3 regions of the Enterobacter ludwigii genome follow, and region 3 is predicted to be linked to each of the others. Evidence: riboswitches for the same ligand, from Rfam matches in the RefSeq annotation. Region 3 holds a riboswitch; each other region holds the start of a gene.

Region 1 (7,370 bases), 1.5 Mb from region 3:
CGCGCTTCCTTGAGCGAGTATTCAAAGATGTTATTGATTTGCGTCCCGTAGCCGCGGGCGCGCGTCACTACGCCCTCGGCTTCCAGAGCCTGCATCGCTTTGCGCACGGTAATGCGCGACACGCCGGTTAACTGACTGAGATCGCGCTCGCCGGGCAGTATATTCCCATGCTCCAGCACCCCGTTGCGTACCGCGTTTTTTACCGTTTCGGCAAATTTCAGATACAGCGGCGTGTTGTCCGGGGCGGCAATGCGTTCATTCAGTTGGTCGATTAACCGGGTATGCGCTTGTTCCATCTCTGTTTTTCTCAGGCCTGGTGTGTGTTGCCAGTATACGGCTTACCACCAGGCATGAAAATGGTGTACCGGACCAATACCGTGACCAACCTCGAGAGTATCGGCTTTTGCCAGCGCTTCGGAGAGCCAGATTTTAGCGTCGCGGACCGTATCCCCCCAGTTGTCACGACGGGGGCGCAAAGCCGCCAGCGCGGCAGAGAGCGTGCAGCCGGTCCCGTGGGTGTTTTTGGTCTGTACCCGCGGGGCCGTGAAACGCAGCGCACCGTCGTGGGTAAACAACCAGTCAGGGCTTTCTTCATCATCAAGATGACCGCCTTTCATCAGCACGGCACCGCAGCCCATCGCCAGGAGCGCATTCCCCTGCTCTTTCATTTCGCGCTCATTTTGCGCGTGCGGCGCATCCAGCAGCGCAGCGGCTTCAGGCAGATTAGGCGTGATAAGCGCCACCTGCGGCAGCAGCTTACTTCGCAGCGTCTCGACGGCGGAGGCGGACAGCAGCGGGTCACCGCTTTTTGCCAGCATCACGGTATCCAGCACCACGTTTTGTACCTGGTAACGTTTAAGCCGTTCTGCCACCGCTTCAACAATGTCGGTCTCGGCCAGCATCCCAATCTTGGTGGTGTCGATTCGTACATCGCTGAAAACCGAATCCAGCTGTGCGGCGACAAAGTCCGGCTCAATGCGGTAAACCGACTGCACGCCACGCGTATTTTGCGCCACCAGCGCGGTAATCACCGAGCAGCCGTACGCCCCGAGTGCGGAGAACGTTTTCAAATCAGCCTGAATGCCCGCGCCGCCGCTTGGGTCGGTACCGGCAATGGTAAGGGCGTTAATCCGATTCATGCCCGTTCCTCCAGAGTGTAGAGCGCGTCGAGGAACGCGCTGGCAAAACTGCCGGGACCAACAGACCGGGCGACGGCCGCCGTTCCGGCACGTTTCATCCATCCGCAAGCGGCGGCAATGTTATCCAGCCGGTCACCGGGAAGCGAGCAGCTCGCCGCCACGACTGCCGAGAGCGCGCATCCCGTTCCCACCACGCGGGTCATCATCGGGTCACCGCCCACTACCGTGCGGGTGCGCTGCCCGTCGGTGACGTAATCCCGTTCACCGGTGACCACCACAATGGCATTCGTCTGGCGAGCCAGCGCCTGCGCGGCAGGCAACGCAGCCGCCGCCGTGTCGGTGGTATCGACGCCGCGCCCGCCCGCACTCATCCCGGCAAGGGCGAGAATTTCCGAGGCATTGCCGCGAATGGCCGCCGGTTTCAGGGCGAGGATTTGGTGGCAAAAACGGGTGCGGAACGTCAGCGCCCCTACGGCAACCGGGTCAAGCGTCCAGGGTTTCCCTGCGGCCACTGCACGCTCAATCGCCCGGCGCATCGACTGGGCGCGCGGCGCCGTCAGCGTCCCGACGTTAATCAGCAGGGCATCTGCGAGCGCGGCAAACTGCTCGGCCTCTTCGGCTTCAATCACCATAGCCGGAGAAGCGCCAAGCGCCAGTAACACATTGGCCGTAAAGGTCTGTACCACATCGTTGGTCATACAGTGGGTAAGTGGGGAACGGGTTCGAAACTGATGTAAAACGTGTAAATCGAGCAGGTCAGGCTGCATGGTATCGCTCCTGCCGTGCGTGAAGAAGCGATGACCGGGAAGGCATCTGACTTCCCTACGCTGGCATTATCCAGATCAGGTAATACGGGTATTTCTCAGCCCATCAGTGATGGGGCACCCCGAGTCATTGGTAAGAATTCACTTACATTTGGCAGATTAGGGGAAGAGTACCAGTGATGCAAGACCTGTTGATTTCTCGCTTTCACGATTTTGTTATACCAATCAGATGTAATGAGAAGCCTGTAACCGCTATGTCCGGGAATAAAAACAACCTGTCGTGACCCCGGTATTTTGCAGGTAATGTCGAGATAATGCGCTTAAAGGGCCTATCTGCCCCCCTTAACGTCCCTCAATGGCACGATTTGTCACACACTTTTCTCTCTTTTTACAGTCCTGACAAAATACGCGTAACCGGCTGTTTTTGTTTGGCATAAAGCGCAATTTTTATTCTTAAAATGAGGATATTCCCTCCCCCGTACCGCATGTCATAAAACAGTAAACAAATTAACCATTGAGCCTCGTGACAAAAGGCTCTATATTGGCGGCGTTTTTTTCAGGCCCCCATCTGTTTTTTAACTTTTTATTCAATCGTTGCTCATAACGAAGCGGCGGTTGTAGGAGTGATATGATGACGGATAAAGTCCGTATTGACACCGTAGATGCCCACAAAAGCAACGAAACCTATCTGGCCCGTCAGGCCGAGTTTGAATCTAACGTCAGGAGTTATCCGCGCAAACTGCCTTTAGCAATCACTAAAGCAGAAGGCGTGTGGATCACCGATGCAGACAATAAAGAATACCTTGACTGTTTAGCAGGCGCAGGCACCCTTGCGCTTGGACATAACCATCCTGATGTGCTGAAAAGCATCCAAAATGTCATTACCAGCGGCTTGCCGTTACATACTCTGGATCTGACTACGCCTCTGAAAGACGCGTTCTCAGAATATCTGCTCTCTCTGCTGCCTGGTCAGGGCAAAGAGTACTGCCTGCAGTTCACCGGTCCATCCGGTGCTGATGCCGTTGAAGCAGCGCTGAAACTGGCGAAAAAAGTGACCGGTCGTAGCGGTATCATCAGCTTCTCTGGTGGTTACCACGGTATGACTCACGGCGCACTGGCCGTTACCGGCAACCTGTCTCCGAAAGAAGCGGTTAACGGTATGATGCCAGAAGTGCAGTTCATGCCTTACCCACACCAGTACCGTTGCCCACTGGGTATCGGCGGTGAAGCGGGTGTGAAAGCGCTGACCTACTATTTCGAAAACCTGATCAACGACGTTGAAAGCGGCGTGCGTAAACCTGCGGCAGTGATCCTTGAAGCCGTTCAGGGTGAAGGCGGCGTGAACCCGGCTCCGGTTGAGTGGCTGCAGCGCATCCGTAAAGTGACTCAGGAACACGGCATTCTGCTGATCCTCGACGAAGTTCAGGCTGGCTTTGCCCGTACCGGTAAATTCTTCGCCTTCGAACACGCGGGCATTGAGCCAGACATCATCGTGATGTCTAAAGCGGTTGGCGGCGGTCTGCCACTGGCGGTACTCGGCATCAAAAAACAGTTCGATGCGTGGGCACCAGGCCACCACACCGGTACCTTCCGCGGCAACCAGCTGGCAATGGCAACCGGTCTGACAACGCTGAAAATCCTGAAAGACCAGAATATCGCGGGCAAAGTGGCCGCGCAGGGCGAATGGCTGAAAGGCCAGCTGAACGAGATGGCGAAACGCTATCCGGTTATCGGTCACGTTCGCGGCCTGGGCATGATGATCGGGATTGAGATCGTTAAGCCACACGAAGCGGCAGACCACATGGGTTGCTACCCGGGTGATGGCGAGCTGTCTGCACTGATTCAGAAGAAGTGCTTCGAAGCCGGCCTGATTCTGGAGCGCGGTGGTCGCAACGGTATTGTTCTGCGTCTGCTGCCTTCCCTGCTGATCAGCGATGATGAGCTGAAAGTCTTCCTGGATAAATTCGAGCAGGCGCTGCTTGCTGCGGGCGTTCGCCCGGCGTAACCGGAGTTGTTGAACACGATGTCAGATTCAAACCCAATTTTGTTCTCCTCTGCGCAGAGCATTGAAGCTTACCAGCAGGCGATTGAACAAAGCACTCAGGCTGTGATGCAGTGGCTGAAACAGCCTGAGATGTATCAGGGCAAAACGGTCGCGGAACTGCGCGACCGTATTAAGCTGGATTTCAACCCGAAAGGGCTGGGCAACGAAGCGGCGATTGAACGCGCCGTGGAGTTCTTCCTGAAAGACAGCCTGTCCGTTCATCACCCGCAGTGTGTGGCGCACCTGCACTGCCCAAGCCTGGTGGTTAGCCAGGCGGCGGAAGTACTGATTAACGCCACTAACCAGAGCATGGACTCCTGGGATCAAAGCCCGTCCGCAACCATCATTGAGATCAAGCTGATCGAATGGCTGCGTACCCGCGTGGGTTATCAGGCTGGCGACGCCGGTGTGTTCACCAGCGGCGGCACGCAGAGCAACCTGATGGGTCTGATGCTGGCCCGTGATGCGTTCTTCGCGCGTCAGGGTCATTCCGTTCAGCAGGACGGCCTGGTTGGCGATCTGCGTAAAATCCGCGTGCTGTGCTCTGAAAACGCACACTTCTCCGTGCAGAAGAACATGGCGCTGATGGGTCTGGGCTACCAGTCCGTCGTGCAGGTGAAAACGGATGAATTCTCGCGCATGGATCTCAACGATCTGGCAGCGAAAATTGAGCAGTGCAATGCTAATGGCGAGCAGATCCTGGCGATTGTTGCTACTGCCGGTACTACCGATGCAGGTGCAATCGATCCGCTGCGTGCCATTGCTGAACTGGCGGCGAAACAGAATATCTGGGTACACGTTGATGCGGCCTGGGGCGGCGCGCTGCTGATGTCCGAGCAGTATCGTCACTATCTGGACGGTATCGAGCTGGTGGATTCCGTTACTCTGGACTTCCACAAGCAGTTCTTCCAGACCATCAGCTGCGGTGCGTTCCTGCTCAAAGAAGCGCGCCACTATGAGCTGATGCGCTATCAGGCGGCCTATCTGAACTCTGAGTTCGATGAAGAAGCTGGCGTGCCTAACCTGGTGTCCAAATCTCTGCAGACGACCCGTCGTTTCGACGCGCTGAAGCTGTGGATGAGCCTGGAAGCGCTGGGTCAGGAACAATACGCGGCGATCATCGATCACGGTGTTACGCTGGCACAGCAGGTTGCGGCTTACGTGAAAGAGCAGCCTGCTCTGGAACTGGTTATGCAGCCGCAGCTGGCAAGCGTACTGTTCCGCTTCCGTGGACAGGTACAGATGGACAACGCGGGTATCGCCCTGCTGAACCAGAAAATTGGTGATGCGCTGCTGGAATCCGGCCGTGCTAACGTCGGCGTGACCGAGCATAACGGCGTCACCTGCCTGAAGCTGACTCTGCTGAACCCAACCGTGACCCTGGAGGACATTAAAGTCCTGCTGTCGCTGGTTGAGCGTACCGCACAGGAAGTTCTGGCGAAGTAATATCCAGCCCCTCTTCCGCCGGAAGAGGGGCTCTCTTTACAGCCCTGCCCACCACAGTCTGAGCTTCATTCCCCAGTAACTTGTCCACCCCGTAGTAGTACTGACCACTTTCCCCTTCGACACGATCACCAGCGTCGGTGTTACGCTCACCTGCCACGCCTGCGACAGCGCACCGTTGGCATCGTTAACCACCGGCATGACCAGGTGTTTCTTGTCGACCCAGCGCGCCAGCTTTGCATCGTCGCCGGAACGCATGGCGATACTCACGACGTTGCCACCCTGTTCTGCCAGCGTATTGACCGAGGGCGTCGTAAACCGGCAGATGCTGCACCAGGTTGCCCATACGTATATCAGCAGCGGGCGTTCCTGGCTGAGTGCCGTTATATCGTGGCTCTTTCCGTCGATGCTGTGCATCGGTGCAGCGCTAAAGCTGGCGGGGAGTGTGGGCTTGCGGTATTGATCCACGCCCCACATTACGGCCAGCGCGAGCAGAAAGAAGATGATTCCTTCCCGCGCCCAGCGGCGCAGTCGACTGAATTTGCGGTTTTCCATTGTGACCTCTTGATGAATCGACGGTCATCTTAGCGAGCAATGCGCCATCACGCTGTAAAGAAGTGTCGGGTCATTTCGTTCGCAACGTGTCGGCCATCAGCGTAAAGCAGGATTCGATAAGCGGAGGAAGCGGCTGCGGGGCGCGCATTAACGCCACCGTGCGGGCCAGGGCCGGTTGTTGAAGATGTACCACCCTGAGCTGCGGGTCCTGGAGGTGCGTGGTATAGAGCTGCGGTAAAATCGCCACGGCGAGTTTCGAGCGCACCAGACCATACAAAGTTTCGATGTAGTCCACCTGATAGCGTGTCGGCAACGACAAACGGTGGCTTTCCGCGAGCGCCGCAACCAGACGCTGAATATTACCTTTTGAGAACACGGCGATATCCCGCCCTGCCAGTTGCTTCCAGGGCAGGTGCGCCGACGCGGCCAGCGGATCGTCGCTGTGAATGACCGCGACAAACGGGTCATCCTGTAAGGGAAACACGTTCAGCTGGTCGGGAACCGAGTTATCGAGCGCACCAATGCCGAAATCAATCTGCCCTTTCAGCAGCTGGGCCACCAGCGCATCGTTGGTTTGATCGTGAAATTCCACCCTGAGGCGGGGAAAAGCCTGCGCGAGCGTTCGGGGCAACAAGGGGAACAGCAGCGAACTCACGGAAGGGATCAGCCCGATACGCACCGTACCTTCTCCGCCCGCCTGAACAATGTGCTGCATGTCGTCAAACGCAAGCTGCGCCACGCTGAGCACCCGCTGCGCGTGCGGCAGGATGGCATTGCCAAGCTCCGTCAACGTCACGGCCGAGGCGGTCCGGTTAACCAGTTTGCCCCCAAGCACCGTCTCGATTTGCCGCAACGCACTGCTGAGCGCCGGCTGGCTGATAGCCAGTTTGCTGGCGGTATCAGTAAAATGACGCAGCTGCGCCAGAGTGACAAAATACTGTAGCTGTCGAAGAGAGAGCGCGGGCAAGCGCTGCCAGGGTTCCGTCATGATTATCCATTACACGCGTCACAGAATAACCCGGGGTTATCGGGCGATAAATTTTATCAGCTGGGCAAACGTTTGCCGTGTGCATAGAGTAGCGTCATTATTTTGATGCTGGAACTGTTAATTGCATGACTGCTGAAACCCGACGCCGCGCCGTTCAGGCTGCACGAGGCGAAATGCCCTTTGACCTGCTGCTCACCGATACCCGTATTGTGGATATGGTCACCGGGGAGATCCGCGAAGCGGATGTCGGTATCGTGGGATCACTGATTGCCAGCGTCCATCCGCGCGGCAGCCGCAACGACGCACATGAGACCCACGCGCTGAACAACCAGTTTCTGTCGCCAGGGCTGATGGATACCCACGTCCACCTTGAAAGCTCCCATCTTATGCCCGCCCGCTACGCGGAGATTGTGCTTGCACAGGGCACCACGGCGGTC
Region 2 (7,370 bases), 420 kb from region 3:
CTGCCAGCGATACTCCGCGGTCGACGTATTGCCGTTATGCCACGGACTGAAAGCAGAAAGCAGATGCACTTCGCCGCCAGAATCTTTGCGCCAGATCCTCACCGCACCCTGGTTGTCAGCGTAGCCGCTGGCGGTAAACGGTGGCAGAGAGGTGTCGTGGCTACAGGCGGACAGAAACATCACGCTCGCCAGCGCGAAGAGACCACGCCAGACAGACAAAAGGGGCGTTGCCGCCCCTTCGTTAAAACTGTTCACTGCCACGCGTCTTACTTAACAGCGTCTTTCAGTGCTTTACCAGAAACAAATGCCGGCACGTTAGCTGCGGCGATTTTGATTTCTTTACCGGTCTGCGGGTTGCGGCCAGTACGCTCAGCGCGGTGGTTCACTTTGAAGGTACCGAAACCAACCAGTTGTACAGCATCACCTTCTTTCAGAGACTCAGTAATAGCAGCCAGGGTAGATTCCAGAGCAGCTTTAGCCTGCACTTTAGACAGATCAGCCTTGTCCGCAATTACATCAATCAGTTGAGTCTTGTTCATAAGTTATCCTTTCAATGTGTTTATCGCTTGCTAAGCATCGAGTGCGACGAAAATGCCAAAAAAGCACTCTCCTGCATACACGCACCGATAGCCACTTTTTTTCGCCCCCCAAATGTAGACCAGACAAGGGGCGAAAGGGAAGAGTCGAGGAGCGACAAAACGAGCGTTATATCAAGTTTTGTTGTCTCATTGGTTAAAAATTATACCAATATTGCTCTCACCAGCCTCACGTAAGTCCGCACGGAGCCCTTTTATCAGCTCAATATCGCGTTCTTCACACTCTGCCAGCAGGCGGAAAATTTCCCACTGGATATCCCATTCCTGCTCAACAGCGGGGTTCACTCGCAGCTCTTCGTCGGTCATTTCCCGACCTTCCTGGGTCATTTCCAGCATCGCGACGGTCGTAATGGATGCCTTGCTGACTTCGATAGCATGCTCCAGCGTTTCACCGCTCAGACGGGAATGAATCAGCTCGCTTAATGCCACGCAGGCATCAATGGCCGGATAGACCCCATACAGGTCGTAGTCATCCGCCGCCGGGATCGCCTCTTCAAGCTTTTCAAGCTGAGAGTCGAAGTTCACCTTAGCGTCTTTGACCGTCAGCGTCTCCCAGATTAAATCCAGGATGCGGCGATAAATCTGCCCTTCACCAAAGCCTGTCTGCTTGCAGAACGCGGCATAGTTGGGATACATGCGCTCGCACAGGCAAGCCATAAAAGTCACGTGCTGCCAGCTTTCCAGCTTCTCAAGGCGCAGATGAATCGGGTTTTGTAGCATGATGAGGTCTCGAATCGAAAATTAGCCGCAGTTTACCTGAATCATCACTGAATTTCTTGCCAACGCGTAAAAGCCGGACGCCCTGACGCTACCGCATCAGCCCAGCGGGTGGGCTCCGGTAAGCGATACCCTTTCATGCAGCGTTGCACCCAGGCCAGCGCACTGTCCGTGCTTACCCGATGCCCGGTGGCGATAAACAGGGGGTTACAACGCGCTTTACTGCGCCAGACCCACGCCAGTTGCTCACCCTTATCGATGAGAGGTGCCAGCGCGCCTGGCTCGGCGGAGAGCGGCTCAAACGCACCGCACAGGCGTTTTTTAGCCACACCGATAGTAGGGACATCCACCAGCAGCCCAAAGTGGCTGGCGACGCCTAAGCGGCGCGGATGAGAGATACCATGGCCGTCGACAAACAGCAGGTCGGGTTTTTGCGAGAGTTGCTCCCACGCTGCCAGCAGCGCGGGATATTCACGGAATGAGAGAAAGCCAGGAATGTACGGCATGGTGGTGGCGATACGCGCCACCTTGTACTCCACCAGTTCCAGCGAGGGATATTTCAGCAGCACCATTGCCGCCCGCGTCACTTCACCTCCCTGCTCAAACCCCACATCTGCTCCGCCAATGTACTGCGGCGGGTCTGTGTCCAGACGATCCTCGCGGATCACGGATGAGGCCAGTTCTATCTGTTGAGCGCGTAATGACGCGAGATCCATAACCACTCCTTACTGATGATAATGTGCAGAAAGTCGGTGCACCGCCTCCACAAACGCGCCAGCGTGTTCTGGCGGTACATCCTGATGAATACCGTGCCCGAGGTTGAACACGTGTCCTTCGCCCTGGCCGAAACCAGCAAGAATGGAGGCCACCTCTTCCTCAATACGGGCAGGCTGAGCATAGAGCATAGACGGGTCCATGTTGCCCTGCAGCGCCACTTTGTCACCCACGCGACGGCGCGCATCGGCAATATCGGTTGTCCAGTCGAGACCCAGCGCGTCACAGCCGGTTGCGGCCATGGCTTCCAGCCACTGTCCGCCGCCTTTAGTGAACAGCGTCACCGGCACCCGGCGACCTTCGTTTTCACGCAGCAGGCCATCGACGATTTTATGCATGTAATACAGCGAGAACTGCTGGTAATCGCGCCCGGTCAGCACGCCGCCCCAGGTATCGAAAATCATCACCGACTGCGCGCCTGCTTTAATCTGCGCGTTAAGATAGAGTGTGACGCTCTTCGCCAGCTTGTCGAGCAGCGTATGCAGCGCCTGTGGCTCCGCGTACATCATCTTTTTAATGACGGTAAAGGCTTTGCTGCTGCCACCTTCCACCATATAGGTCGCCAGCGTCCACGGGCTGCCTGAGAAGCCAATCAGCGGCACTTCGCCTTTCAGTTCACGGCGAATTGTGCGCACGGCGTTCATCACGTACCCCAGCTCCTGCTCAGGATCCGGTACCGGCAGCTTATCAACGTCGGCTTTGCTTTTGATCGGGGAGGTGAAACGCGGACCTTCACCGGTTTCGAAATAGAGCCCAAGGCCCATGGCATCCGGAATGGTCAGAATGTCCGAAAAGAGAATAGCGGCATCCAGCGGGTAGCGGCGCAGCGGCTGGAGCGTCACTTCGCAGGCCAGCTCGGCATTTTTGCACAGCGACATAAAATCACCCGCCTGCGCACGCGTGGCTTTGTACTCTGGCAGATAGCGCCCCGCCTGGCGCATCATCCACACCGGGGTGACATCAACGGGCTGGCGCAGCAGCGCACGCAGATAACGATCGTTCTTCAGTTCGGTCATTTTGCAGTTCCTTATTGCGTCAGTCCGTGAGTGTAACACTACTCATACTCGGCCCGACACATTGCCACGGTATCTTCTATCAGCCGACGGGCTACCGTTCCCGGCGGGGGTAACAGTGGCAAATCGTCATAACGGTACCAGTTCGCGTCCAGCAGCTCTTTCTGGTCGATAACAATCTCACCGCTATCGTATTCGGCCATAAACGCCGTCATCAGCGACTGCGGGAACGGCCACGGCTGAGACGTTACGTAACGCAGGTTCTTCACCCGGATCCCGCTCTCTTCCATCACTTCACGCGCCACCGCCTGCTCCAGCGTTTCGCCCACTTCAACGAACCCGGCAAGAACAGTATGAATGCCGTTGCGATGGCGGGTATGTTGCGCCAGCAGAATGGAATCGTCACGCCGGATAGCGACGATAATGCACGGCGCAATCTGCGGATAATAGCGTTCACGGCAGTGGCTGCAGAGCATGGCCCACTCGGTTTTGCTCGGGTGCATGGTATGCCCGCAGTAGCCGCAGTATTTATGCGATCGGTAAAACTCGGCCAGCTGCACGCCACGGCCTGCCAGCTGGAACAGGCCCACATCAAGATCCAGCACCTGACGAACTGATCCCATGTCCTGGCGGCGAGGCTGCTGGATCAACCACACCGGCTCCCCTTGCCACTCGCCGATCTTCAGCGCAGGCTGACCAACGAGATCGAAACGATCGGCAGTGCCATAGGGTATTTCCCCACCGGGCAGCCATAATTTTTGTTCGTGACTGACAATCCACCAACCCAGATCTGATTTTTCAATAATACGATCCATATCTATTGCACTACCTTCGCTTCACTGACATGTTGTTAGCATTGTGGTTACATTTTGGATAAGCAGAATCAATTCTAAACCTTGCGGAGTCGAACATGTTAAACCAGCTAGAAAGCCTGACTGAGCGCGTTAGAGGAAGTAACAAACTGGTGGATCGCTGGCTACATGTGCGCAAGCATCTACTCGTGGCTTATTACAATCTGGTCGGTATTAAGCCTGGCAAAGAATCGTTTATGCGGCTGAATGAAAAAGCGCTGGATGATTTTTGTCAGAGCCTGGTCGACTACCTGTCCGACGGCCATTTCAATATTTATGAACGCATTATCCGCGAAATGGAAGGCACTAGCCCGTATTTAACGGCATCCAAACTCTACCCGCTGCTGGAAGCCAATACCCAGCAGATCATGAATTACTACGATTCCACCCTCGAGAACGCCATCGATCACGACAACTACCTTGAGTTTCAACAGGCGCTGTCCGATCTCGGCGAAGCGCTGGAAGAGCGATTCTCGCTGGAAGATAAGCTGATCGCCCTCGTGCTGGATAACGATTCTAAGGCCAGCAACGAAGATAACATCGCGCGGCCTGCTTGAGTTCTTAATCGTTAACGAGTAGTTTACAAACATTCGCCCCTCTCAGGAGGGGGGTATTACACGAAATCATTCATGCGATAGCGTGAACGATGGCGTGTAAATTTCTTGTCGGAGTGCCCAGTGTGAAAGCACGGGCTGAGACCGTTAATTCGGGATCCGCGGAACCTGATCAGGCTAATACCTGCGAAGGGAACAAGAGTAAAACTGCTGTAGTATCGCCCCCGGGCGATCTCCTCTTGCTTCATCCGTCGTCTGACAAGCCATGTCCTTCACTTTTGGAATGAGCTATGTCTACTACTAAACTGACCCGCCGCGAACAGCGCGCACACGCCCAACACTTCATCGACACCCTGGAAGGCACCGCTTTCCCGAACTCTAAGCGTATTTACATCACCGGCTCTCAGGCGGATATCCGCGTTCCGATGCGCGAAATCCAGCTTAGCCCGACGCTTCTTGGCGGCAGCAAAGAAAACCCGCAGTATGAAGACAACGAAGCCGTGCCGGTCTACGACACGTCTGGCCCGTACGGCGATCCTGATGTGGCCATTAACGTGCAGCAGGGTCTGGTAAAACTGCGCCAGCGCTGGATTGACGCGCGTAACGACTGCGAAGAACTGACGGTTCGCAGCTCTGCCTACACCAAAGAGCGTCTGGCCGACGATGGCCTGGATGAACTGCGCTTCGCGGGCCTGCTGACGCCGAAACGTGCGAAAGCGGGCAAATGCGTTACCCAGCTGCACTATGCGCGTCAGGGGATCGTCACCCCGGAGATGGAGTTTATCGCTATCCGTGAAAACATGGGCCGTGAGCGCATCCGTAGCGAAGTGCTGCGCCACCAGCATCCGGGCGAAGGTTTCGGTGCCCGCCTGCCGGAAAACATCACCCCGGAGTTTGTACGCGATGAAGTGGCCGCTGGCCGCGCGATTATCCCCGCCAACATCAATCACCCGGAATCCGAACCGATGATTATCGGCCGCAACTTCCTGGTGAAGGTCAACGCCAATATCGGTAATTCCGCGGTCACCTCCTCCATCGAAGAAGAGGTCGAGAAGCTGGTCTGGTCAACGCGCTGGGGCGCGGACACGGTAATGGATCTCTCCACCGGGCGTTATATCCACGAAACCCGCGAGTGGATCCTGCGTAACAGCCCGGTGCCTATCGGAACGGTGCCGGTCTATCAGGCGCTGGAGAAAGTGAACGGTATCGCTGAAAACCTCACCTGGGAAGCGTTCCGCGACACGCTGCTGGAGCAGGCTGAACAGGGTGTAGACTACTTCACCATCCACGCGGGGGTGCTGCTGCGCTACGTGCCGATGACCGCGAAGCGTCTGACCGGCATTGTCTCGCGCGGGGGCTCAATCATGGCGAAGTGGTGTCTGTCTCATCATCAGGAAAACTTCCTCTACGAACACTTCCGCGAGATCTGCGAAATCTGTGCCGCTTACGACGTCTCGCTGTCGCTGGGCGACGGCCTGCGCCCTGGTTCCATTCGTGATGCCAACGACGAAGCGCAGTTTGCCGAACTGCACACGCTGGGCGAGCTGACCAAAATCGCCTGGGAGTATGACGTGCAGGTGATGATTGAAGGCCCGGGCCATGTCCCCATGCAGATGATCCGCCGCAATATGACGGAAGAACTGGAGCACTGCCATGAAGCACCATTCTATACCCTGGGGCCGTTGACCACCGATATTGCCCCGGGTTACGACCACTTCACCTCCGGAATTGGTGCGGCGATGATCGGCTGGTTCGGTTGCGCCATGCTCTGCTATGTGACGCCAAAAGAGCACCTCGGTCTGCCCAACAAAGAGGACGTGAAGCAGGGGCTTATCACCTACAAAATTGCCGCCCACGCTGCGGACCTGGCGAAAGGCCATCCGGGCGCGCAAATTCGCGATAACGCGATGTCGAAGGCCCGCTTTGAATTCCGCTGGGAAGATCAGTTTAACCTCGCGCTCGACCCGTTTACCGCCCGCGCCTATCACGACGAAACCCTGCCGCAGGAGTCCGGCAAAGTGGCCCATTTCTGCTCCATGTGTGGGCCAAAATTCTGCTCAATGAAGATCAGCCAGGAAGTGCGTGACTACGCCGCCGCGCAAACCATTGAAGTGGGCATGGCGGATATGTCAGAAACCTTCCGCGCGAAAGGCGGCGAAATCTACCTCAAAAAAGAGGAGGCGTAATGTACCAGCCCGATTTCCCACCCGTGCCCTTTCGTTTGGGGCTCTACCCGGTGGTGGACAGCGTGGAGTGGATTGCCCGCCTGCTGGAGGCAGGTGTACGCACGCTGCAGCTACGCATCAAAGATAAACGCGATGAGGAGGTGGAGAACGATGTCGCTGCCGCCATCGCGCTGGGGCGTCGGTATAACGCCCGCCTGTTTATCAACGACTACTGGCGACTGGCGATAAAGCACCAGGCCTACGGCGTGCATCTGGGTCAGGAGGATCTGGAGACCACAGACCTGAATGCCATCCGGGAAGCCGGTTTGCGCTTGGGTGTCTCGACCCATGACGATATGGAGATTGACGTGGCGCTGGCGGCACGCCCTTCGTACATTGCGCTTGGACACGTCTTCCCGACGCAAACTAAACAGATGCCCTCCGCGCCACAAGGGCTGGCACAGCTGGCGGCTCACGTGAAGCGTCTTGCGCAGTACCCGACCGTGGCCATCGGCGGGATTAGCCTTGAACGCGCGCCGGCCGTGCTGGATACCGGTGTCGGCAGTATCGCCGTCGTCAGTGCCATCACCCAGGCCGCAGACTGGCAGGCCGCCACCCGGCAGCTCTTACAACTGGCAGGAGCAGGCGATGAATGATCGTGACTTTATGCGCTATAGCCGCCAGATCCTGCTGGAGGATA
Region 3 (7,370 bases):
ATATGCTGCTGTTTCCGCCGGGGGAGATCCACCACTACGGGCGCCACCCGGAGGCCAAAGAGTGGTATCACCAGTGGGTCTACTTCCGCCCGCGCGCCTACTGGCAGGAGTGGCTCTCGTGGCCGGCTATTTTTGCGCACACCGGTTTTTATCGCCCGGACGAGGTTCATCTGGCGCAGTTCCGCGAACTCTTTGCCCAAATTATTGAAGCGGGGCAGGCGGGTGGCCGGTATGCCGAACTGCTGGCGATTAACCTGCTTGAACAGGTGCTGTTGCGCCGGATGGAGGCGATAAACGCGTCACTTAATCCTCCGCTGGACAACCGCGTGCGCGACGCCTGCCAGTACATCAGCGACCATCTGGCCGACAGCCAGTTCGATATCGCCAGCGTCGCCCAGCATGTGTGTCTCTCACCGTCGCGGCTGTCACATCTGTTCCGTCAGCAGTTGGGCGTTAGCGTCCTGAGCTGGCGTGAGGACCAGCGTATCAGCCAGGCGAAGCTCCTGCTCAGCACCACCCGCATGCCCATTGCCACCGTGGGGCGCAATGTGGGCTTTGAAGATCAGCTCTATTTCTCCCGGGTATTTAAAAAATGCACCGGTGCCAGCCCCAGTGAATTCCGGGCAGGATGTGAATAAACGGTAAAAAAAGATAAACAAGCAGGTGAACTGTGGAAGCAACCTGTAAACTATTCAGACAATTGTTGTCTTGACGCGGTGCAGGGCGCTAAGCAGAATCCCTGATTCGTTTTCTGACCGGAATAGTTATGCAGGCATTGCTGGAACATTTTATCACCCAGTCCGTTATGTATTCGCTTATCGCCGTTGCGCTGGTGGCGTTTCTGGAATCGCTTGCACTTGTTGGGTTGATCCTCCCCGGCACGGTGATGATGGCGGGGCTGGGCGCGTTGATTGGCAGCGGTGAAGTGAATTTCTGGCAGGCGTGGATGGCGGGGATTATCGGCTGTTTACTTGGCGACTGGATCTCCTTCTGGCTGGGCTGGCGCTTTAAGAAACCGCTGCACCGCTGGTCGTTCATGAAAAAGAACAAAGCCTTGCTGGATAAAACCGAACATGCGCTGCATCAGCACAGCATGTTCACGATCCTCGTGGGTCGCTTTGTTGGACCAACGCGTCCGCTGGTGCCGATGGTCGCGGGGATGCTGGATCTGCCTGTTGCGAAATTCGTGCTGCCGAACATCATCGGCTGTGTTTTCTGGCCGCCGTTCTACTTTCTGCCGGGGATCCTGGCAGGGGCCACCGTTGATATTCCTGACGGAATGCAAAGCGGTGAGTTTAAGTGGTTGTTGCTGGCTACGGCCCTGCTGTTGTGGATCGCTGCCTGGCTGTGCTGGCGACTGTGGCGCAGCGCGAAAGCGAATGTTGATCGCCTGACGCGTTATCTGCCACGCTCGCGCCTGTTGTGGCTCGCGCCGTTAATGCTGGGGGTTGCCGCAGTGGCGCTGGTCGCCCTGATTCGCCACCCGCTGATGCCGGTGTACGGTGAAATTCTCTTGAAGGTGGTGAGCCGTTAATCTGTTTCCCTCTCCCGTGGGAGAGGGTCAGCCCGCACTGATGCCTAACAATGAAGACGCCCCTGCGTGACCGCTGAGCAGTTCCTCTGTGCCGCCATCCCAGGCAATTCGCCCTTCTGCAATGACCACCGATCGTGGCGCAATCCGCGCGGCATCCTCAATGCTGTGCGAAACCATCAGCATTGTCAGTTGCTGACGCTGGCACACGTCCTGCACCAGGGTAAGCATCTCCTGGCGCAAGGCAGGATCGAGTGCAGAGAAGGGCTCATCCAGAAGCAGTATGGGCTGCTCGCGCACCAGGCAGCGCGCCAGCGCCACCCGCTGACGCTGCCCGCCGGAGAGGGCTTCGGGGAGGCGATCAATAAACGCGGTAATGCCCATCTGAGCGGCAATCAGCTCCAGCTTCTGGCGCTGACCGTCGTTGAGTTTCAGGCCAGGATCCATACCCAGGGCGATGTTTTGCCGCACCGTCAGATGCATGAACAGATTGTTTTCCTGGAACAGCATCGACACCGGACGTCGGGCGGGTGGCGTGCGCGTATGGTCGCGGTTTTCAATCACTATCGACCCGCTCGCCGGTTGCAGAAAACCGGCAATCAGATTGAGCAAAGTACTCTTTCCGGCCCCGCTCGGACCCAGAACCGCAATCATCTCTCCCTGACGAACCGAAAGGGAGAAGCGCATTGGCAGATGCTGGTAGAGCCAGGTTACATCAGTCAGTTTTAACATTACGCCCCGGAAGTTTTTCGATAACGGTAAATAAGGCAAAGCAGAGCACCAGTAACAGCAGCGCCGTGACGGCTCCCTCCTGGCTACGATAGGAGCCAATTTGCTGGTACAGCCAGTACGGCAGGGTGCGGAAATCTTCATTACCGAAGAGCGCCACGACACCAAAATCACCAATTGAGAGCACACAGGCGAAGGCCAGGGCCTGGGCCAGCGGGCGTTTCAGCGCACGCAGTTCGATAATCTTTAGCCGCTGCCAGCCCTGCAGACCGAGCGACTGGCACAGCAGCGCGTAGCGGCTGTTGATGTCTCGCATCGGATTTTCCAGCACCTTCAGCGCGTAGGGGATCGCCATCAGGGCATTGGTGAAAATCACGATGCCGTCGGCGTTTTCCGGCAGGCCAATAGTGCTGTTGAACAGTAAAAAGAACCCCGTCGCCAGTACAATGCCGGGCATCGCCAGGATCAGCATGCCTGTCAGCTCCAGGGCGTGCCCGGCTTTACGGGCCTGACGCGCGTAAAGCTCGCGGCTGCTCCATAAAAGCATCATGGTCAGCATGACACACAGCAGCCCGGCGGCGAGCGCGATCCGTAACGAGGTCCACGTTGCCTGCCAGAGAACGGGCTGCTGCATCACGGTAACGAGATTCAGGTTCAGGCCATCGACGATGACGGCCATCAGCGGCGGAAGCAGAAGCAGCAGCGCCAGCGTGATAAGCAGCAGATCAGCGATCCGGCTATGCATGCTGTCCTGCGGGTCGCGCCAGCCGGTTATCTGATTACTGCCCGGCGGGATGGCTTTGCTCAGACGCTGGCTCAGCAGCACAAGGCACAGGCAGCAAACCATCTGCACCATCGCCAGCAGCGCGGCGCGGCCGGGGTCATAGTCGTAACTGAGCGCCTGGTAAATTGCCAGTTCGATGGTGGTGGCCTGCGGGCCGCCGCCGAGTGAAAGCACGGTGGCAAAACTGGCGAAACAGAGCATAAAGATCAGAGCCGCAACCGGCGGGATCTGACGACGCAGCCACGGCCATTCGACCAGGCGGAAGAAGGACATACCGCGCATGCCCAACTGGGCGGCAAGCTGGCGCTGTTCACCGGGGATGTTTTCCAGTGCCTGTAAAAAGAGTCTGGTCGCCATCGGCATATTGAAAAAGACGTGCGCCAGCAGAATGCCCTTCAGTCCGTAGGGCGAGAAGCGCCACTCCAGACCCAGCAGGCCGAATAGTGAAGCCAGCCACCCCTGACGACCATAGACGCTCAGGATGCCAAACACGGCCACCAGGACCGGCAGGATCAGCGTCATGGCGCACAGGCGCAGCAGGGCCTGCCTGCCGGGGAAACGGCGGCGATAAAGCGCGCGTGCCAGGAAAATGGCGGGGATAACCGACAGCAGCGCAGAGAGAAAGGCCTGCCAGAAAGAGAAACGGATAACGTGCCAGAGATAGCTGTCGTGCCAGAGCGCGAACAGGTCGCTCTCTGGCGCGTTAAACCATAAAGCAAGGAATGCGCCCAGACTGACCGCCACCATCAATACGGCGGCGAGCAGCCCAGGAATTAACCAGCCGGGAATTAACGGCTGACGGCGCGTTGCCATTCACTTACCCATGCTGCTCGCTGTGCGGCAACCTGCTGAGGCGTAAACTCCAGCGAGGTTTGCGGTTTGGTCAGTTTCTCAAAGCCCGCTGGCAACGCCACGCTGGTCACGGGGTACATCCAGTTACCCGCTGGAATAGCGTTCTGGAATGCCGGGGAGACCATAAATTTCAGGAACTTCTCGGCCAGTTCGGGCTGTTTGCTGGATGCCGTGCGGGCTGCCACTTCGACCTGCAGATAGTGCCCTTCAGCAAAACTGGCGGCGGCGTAATTGTCTTTTTTCTCGGCGATGATGTGGTAAGCCGGGGAGGTGGTGTAGCTCAGAACCAGATCACTTTCCCCTTTCAGGAACAGACCGTAGGCTTCGCTCCAGCCTTTTGTCACGGTGACGGTTTTGGCGGCCAGCTTCTGCCACGCTTGCGGAGCGTCATCGCCGTAGACTTTCTGCATCCACAGCAGCAGCCCCAGGCCTGGCGTACTGGTGCGAGGATCTTCATAAATAACGCGCCATTTCTGCTCGCTTTCGACCAGTTCCTTCAGGCTTTTCGGCGGGTTTTTAAGCTTGTTTTTGTCGTAAACAAACGCGAAGTAACCGTAATCGAACGGCACAAAGGTGTCGTTCTGCCAGCCGCCCGGGACGCTGACGGCATCGGTGGCGACGCCGCTTTTGGCAAACAGTTTGGTTTTCGAGGCGGCCTCCAGCAGGTTGTTATCCAGCCCAAGCACCACATCGGCTTTACTGTTTTTGCCTTCCATGCGCAGGCGGTTAAGCAGCGAGACTCCATCCTCCAGCGCCACGAACTTCAGTTCGCACTGACAGTCAGCTTCAAAGGCTTTTTTCACCACCGGACCCGGACCCCAGTCGGCTGAGAAGGAATCGTAGGTGTAGACCGTCAGGACGGGCTTCGCGACAGCAGGCAGCGCAAACAGCGCCAGAAGGGGGAGAACTTTTTTTAACACTTTGCACCTCAAGGTTGAGTGGCAAAGGATTTTGAGTGACAGCCTCAAATCCCTTCGCCGGCGTTATCCGGATCAGGTTCGACGGGTATTATCTCAGCGCACATCAGTGATGCAGCACCCCGTTGAGAACGGCGCTATTGTAATGATTTGGCAAATATTACGAAAGTGTTATGGCTCCGGCGGTGAAAACCAGGCGGATTTAAAATCAAACCAGCCCAGCGTATTCATTCTGACACCGCGCATACTACGCTGCCCCTGGATCATCAGCCAGTGGTGGATCAACGGCACGATCGCTTGTTCAGCCAGCAACTGCTGGCACCATGAGGCCAGATTCATGTCGCCGGCGCGCCAGCGTGCCGCGTCCTGTTGCCAGTCCCGGTCTATGCAGTGCTGGATAAGCGGGACCTCATACAGGTGAGAGAAGAGCGAGAAATCAAGCGGCAGGGTAAAGTTGGCGCTGTTGAGCCAGATGTCGCTGACGATCTCCCCCTGATGCCATTCATCGTAATCCACCTCTTTGACATCCAGCCTCACCCCAACGGCGGCCAGCAGTCGGGTCATGATTCTGGCGATAAAGCGGTGTTCAACGTGCTCGCGATAGTAGGTCAGGGTGATGGACTCCAGCCCGGCGGGCTTGTCGCAGTATGTCGGACGGGCGTGATGCCAGCGAGGAAGCAGACCATACGCCGGGAACCAGTAGGTTTGGTACTGCTCCTCCGCATGATAAATCAGGCTGGAGGGCGACAACACGTGGCTTATCCATTTGCGCACCTCATGGTTTGCCCCGCGATGGGTACGGCTGTCGAACAGCAGGTAATAGCACCCTTCTTCGAGCCGGCTCTCCACGGCCTTTTCGCCCGTGGTGGGCCCTTCCAGCGTCAGCCCGGCGCTCAGCTCTTCATTGAGATCCGGTAATACCCACACGTTCACTTCGTCGATCAGCGCCCGGTAGCCAAAATAGTCATCAAAGGCACGGATTTTCAGCTGGTTGTTGTTATTGCGCGATACAGAGTAGGGGCCGGTGCCAATCGGCAGGCTGGCAAAATTATTCATCGACTCCCATTCACCGGGCAAAATCATCGACGGTACATAGCCCAGCAGCCACGGAAGCCATTTGTCCGGCTGAGACAGTTCAACATCCAGTGTCCATGCCGTAGGGGAGTGAACGCGTGAAATATGGGAATAGAGCGGTAGCGTGCAGGCGCGCTCTAAAGAGGCAATCACATCGACCATCTCCAGCTCGCGGCCGTGGTGGAAATGAATACCAGGACGTAGAAAGAAGCGCCAGTGAAGAGGAGAAAGTTGCTGCCAGTGGTGCGCAATATCCGCTTCCAGTTCCCCATTTTCCTCATTTATGCGCGTCAGGCCGCTGAATATTTGTCGGGCCATATGGGTTTCAGAGCGGCGTAACGCCGTGCCGGGTAACAGGTTTTTCATTGGTCGATAGTAGAGCACCCGCAGAATGTGGCGACCCTGACGAAAGCTGCGCCCGAGATGCGACACCAGCATCTGGCGTACTGCCGCTTTGTCCCCCACCAGCTGCACCAGCTGGTCGATGCGGTCCTGTTCCAGCAGGTCTTCCGCCCGCTGCTGCTGCAACGCCAGCCCGGTATACAGGAAGGTCAGGCGCGAGCGTTTTCCGCGACCCGCCTCGGCCTCCCAGTTGAGCCAGCCCTGCTGCTGCATGGTATTAAGCAGCGTGCGCATGTGCCGGCGCGAACAGCTGAGCAGGTCCGCCAGCTCGTTCAGCGTGGTCTCCTGCGATCGCCCCTCGCAGCATTGCCAGAGGCGGATAAATTGTTGTTGCAGACGACCAGAGGGCATAAAAGGGGAACTCCTGACAAAAAATCAGCAATTTATTAATCCCTATATTAGGCCAATAATTCTTCCCGATGAAGTGAGGAGGTAAATTATGAAGAGGTCTACCGCACGTCAGTTTTATCAGCGTTATTTTTCAGCGACGCAGGGAGCGTCCTGGCTGGCCCGCCAGTGTGCAGAGCAACGGTTGAAAATCCTGGAAGATCTGATGCAGTGGGACGTTACGAAACCGACCTCTTCTTGCTAACTCGCCTCGATCATGTGTGACTGAGTATTGGTGCTTATCACCCGCCAGCAAAATGTTTTTGCTGGCTTTTTTCGTTTACTATTCACCCACTTTCGATTCGCTTTCACAAGGACTTGCGCATGCTCTGGTTGATGACGATGGGGCGACGCCTGAACGGCGTGTATGCCGCTTTTATGCTGGTGGCCTTTATGATGGGCGTGGCGGGGGCATTGCAGGCTCCGACGCTGAGTCTGTTTCTCAGCCGTGAGGTGGGGGCGCAGCCGTTTTGGGTGGGGCTGTTTTATACCGTGAACGCCATCGCCGGGATCCTGGTCAGTCTGGCACTGGCAAAACGATCGGACAATCGGGGCGATCGTCGCAAACTGATCCTCTTTTGCTGCGCCATGGCCGTGGGTAACGCGCTGCTGTTTGCCTTCAATCGCCATTACCTGACGCTGATTACCTGCGGCGTGCTTCTGGCGTCGCTCGCCAATACCGCCATGCCGCAGC

The links. Region 3 has a riboswitch for thiamine pyrophosphate ahead of thiB (thiamine ABC transporter substrate binding subunit). Riboswitches for the same ligand answer to the same signal wherever they lie in the genome.
Region 1: another riboswitch for thiamine pyrophosphate. It lies ahead of thiM (hydroxyethylthiazole kinase); the one in region 3 lies ahead of thiB (thiamine ABC transporter substrate binding subunit).
Region 2: another riboswitch for thiamine pyrophosphate. It lies ahead of thiC (phosphomethylpyrimidine synthase ThiC); the one in region 3 lies ahead of thiB (thiamine ABC transporter substrate binding subunit).

The regions. Positions count from the first base shown of each region.
Region 1 covers NZ_CP017279.1:2,367,740-2,375,109, forward strand. The annotation lists gene BH714_RS11160 (GntR family transcriptional regulator) at 1-296, opposite strand, end outside; gene thiD (bifunctional hydroxymethylpyrimidine kinase/phosphomethylpyrimidine kinase) at 339-1,139, opposite strand; gene thiM (hydroxyethylthiazole kinase) at 1,136-1,906, opposite strand; TPP riboswitch at 1,942-2,038, opposite strand; gene BH714_RS11175 (diaminobutyrate--2-oxoglutarate transaminase) at 2,532-3,908, shown strand; gene BH714_RS11180 (pyridoxal phosphate-dependent decarboxylase family protein) at 3,927-5,393, shown strand; gene BH714_RS11185 (protein disulfide oxidoreductase) at 5,430-5,945, opposite strand; gene BH714_RS11190 (LysR family transcriptional regulator) at 6,016-6,936, opposite strand; gene BH714_RS11195 (adenine deaminase) at 7,059-7,370, shown strand, end outside.
Region 2 covers NZ_CP017279.1:3,459,059-3,466,428, reverse strand. The annotation lists gene BH714_RS16310 (DUF1481 domain-containing protein) at 1-255, opposite strand, end outside; gene hupA (nucleoid-associated protein HU-alpha) at 267-539, opposite strand; gene BH714_RS16300 (YjaG family protein) at 726-1,316, opposite strand; gene nfi (deoxyribonuclease V) at 1,361-2,029, opposite strand; gene hemE (uroporphyrinogen decarboxylase) at 2,039-3,103, opposite strand; partial or broken gene BH714_RS24505 (hypothetical protein) at 3,105-3,194, shown strand; partial or broken gene nudC (NAD(+) diphosphatase) at 3,163-3,915, opposite strand; gene BH714_RS16280 (Rsd/AlgQ family anti-sigma factor) at 4,011-4,508, shown strand; TPP riboswitch at 4,608-4,717, shown strand; gene thiC (phosphomethylpyrimidine synthase ThiC) at 4,796-6,691, shown strand; gene thiE (thiamine phosphate synthase) at 6,691-7,326, shown strand; gene BH714_RS16265 (HesA/MoeB/ThiF family protein) at 7,319-7,370, shown strand, end outside.
Region 3 covers NZ_CP017279.1:3,874,558-3,881,927, forward strand. The annotation lists gene araC (arabinose operon transcriptional regulator AraC) at 1-638, shown strand, start outside; gene BH714_RS18250 (DedA family protein) at 767-1,534, shown strand; gene thiQ (thiamine ABC transporter ATP-binding protein ThiQ) at 1,562-2,263, opposite strand; gene thiP (thiamine/thiamine pyrophosphate ABC transporter permease ThiP) at 2,247-3,857, opposite strand; gene thiB (thiamine ABC transporter substrate binding subunit) at 3,833-4,816, opposite strand; TPP riboswitch at 4,848-4,948, opposite strand; gene sgrR (HTH-type transcriptional regulator SgrR) at 4,985-6,640, opposite strand; gene sgrT (glucose uptake inhibitor SgrT) at 6,729-6,881, shown strand; gene BH714_RS18280 (sugar efflux transporter) at 7,001-7,370, shown strand, end outside.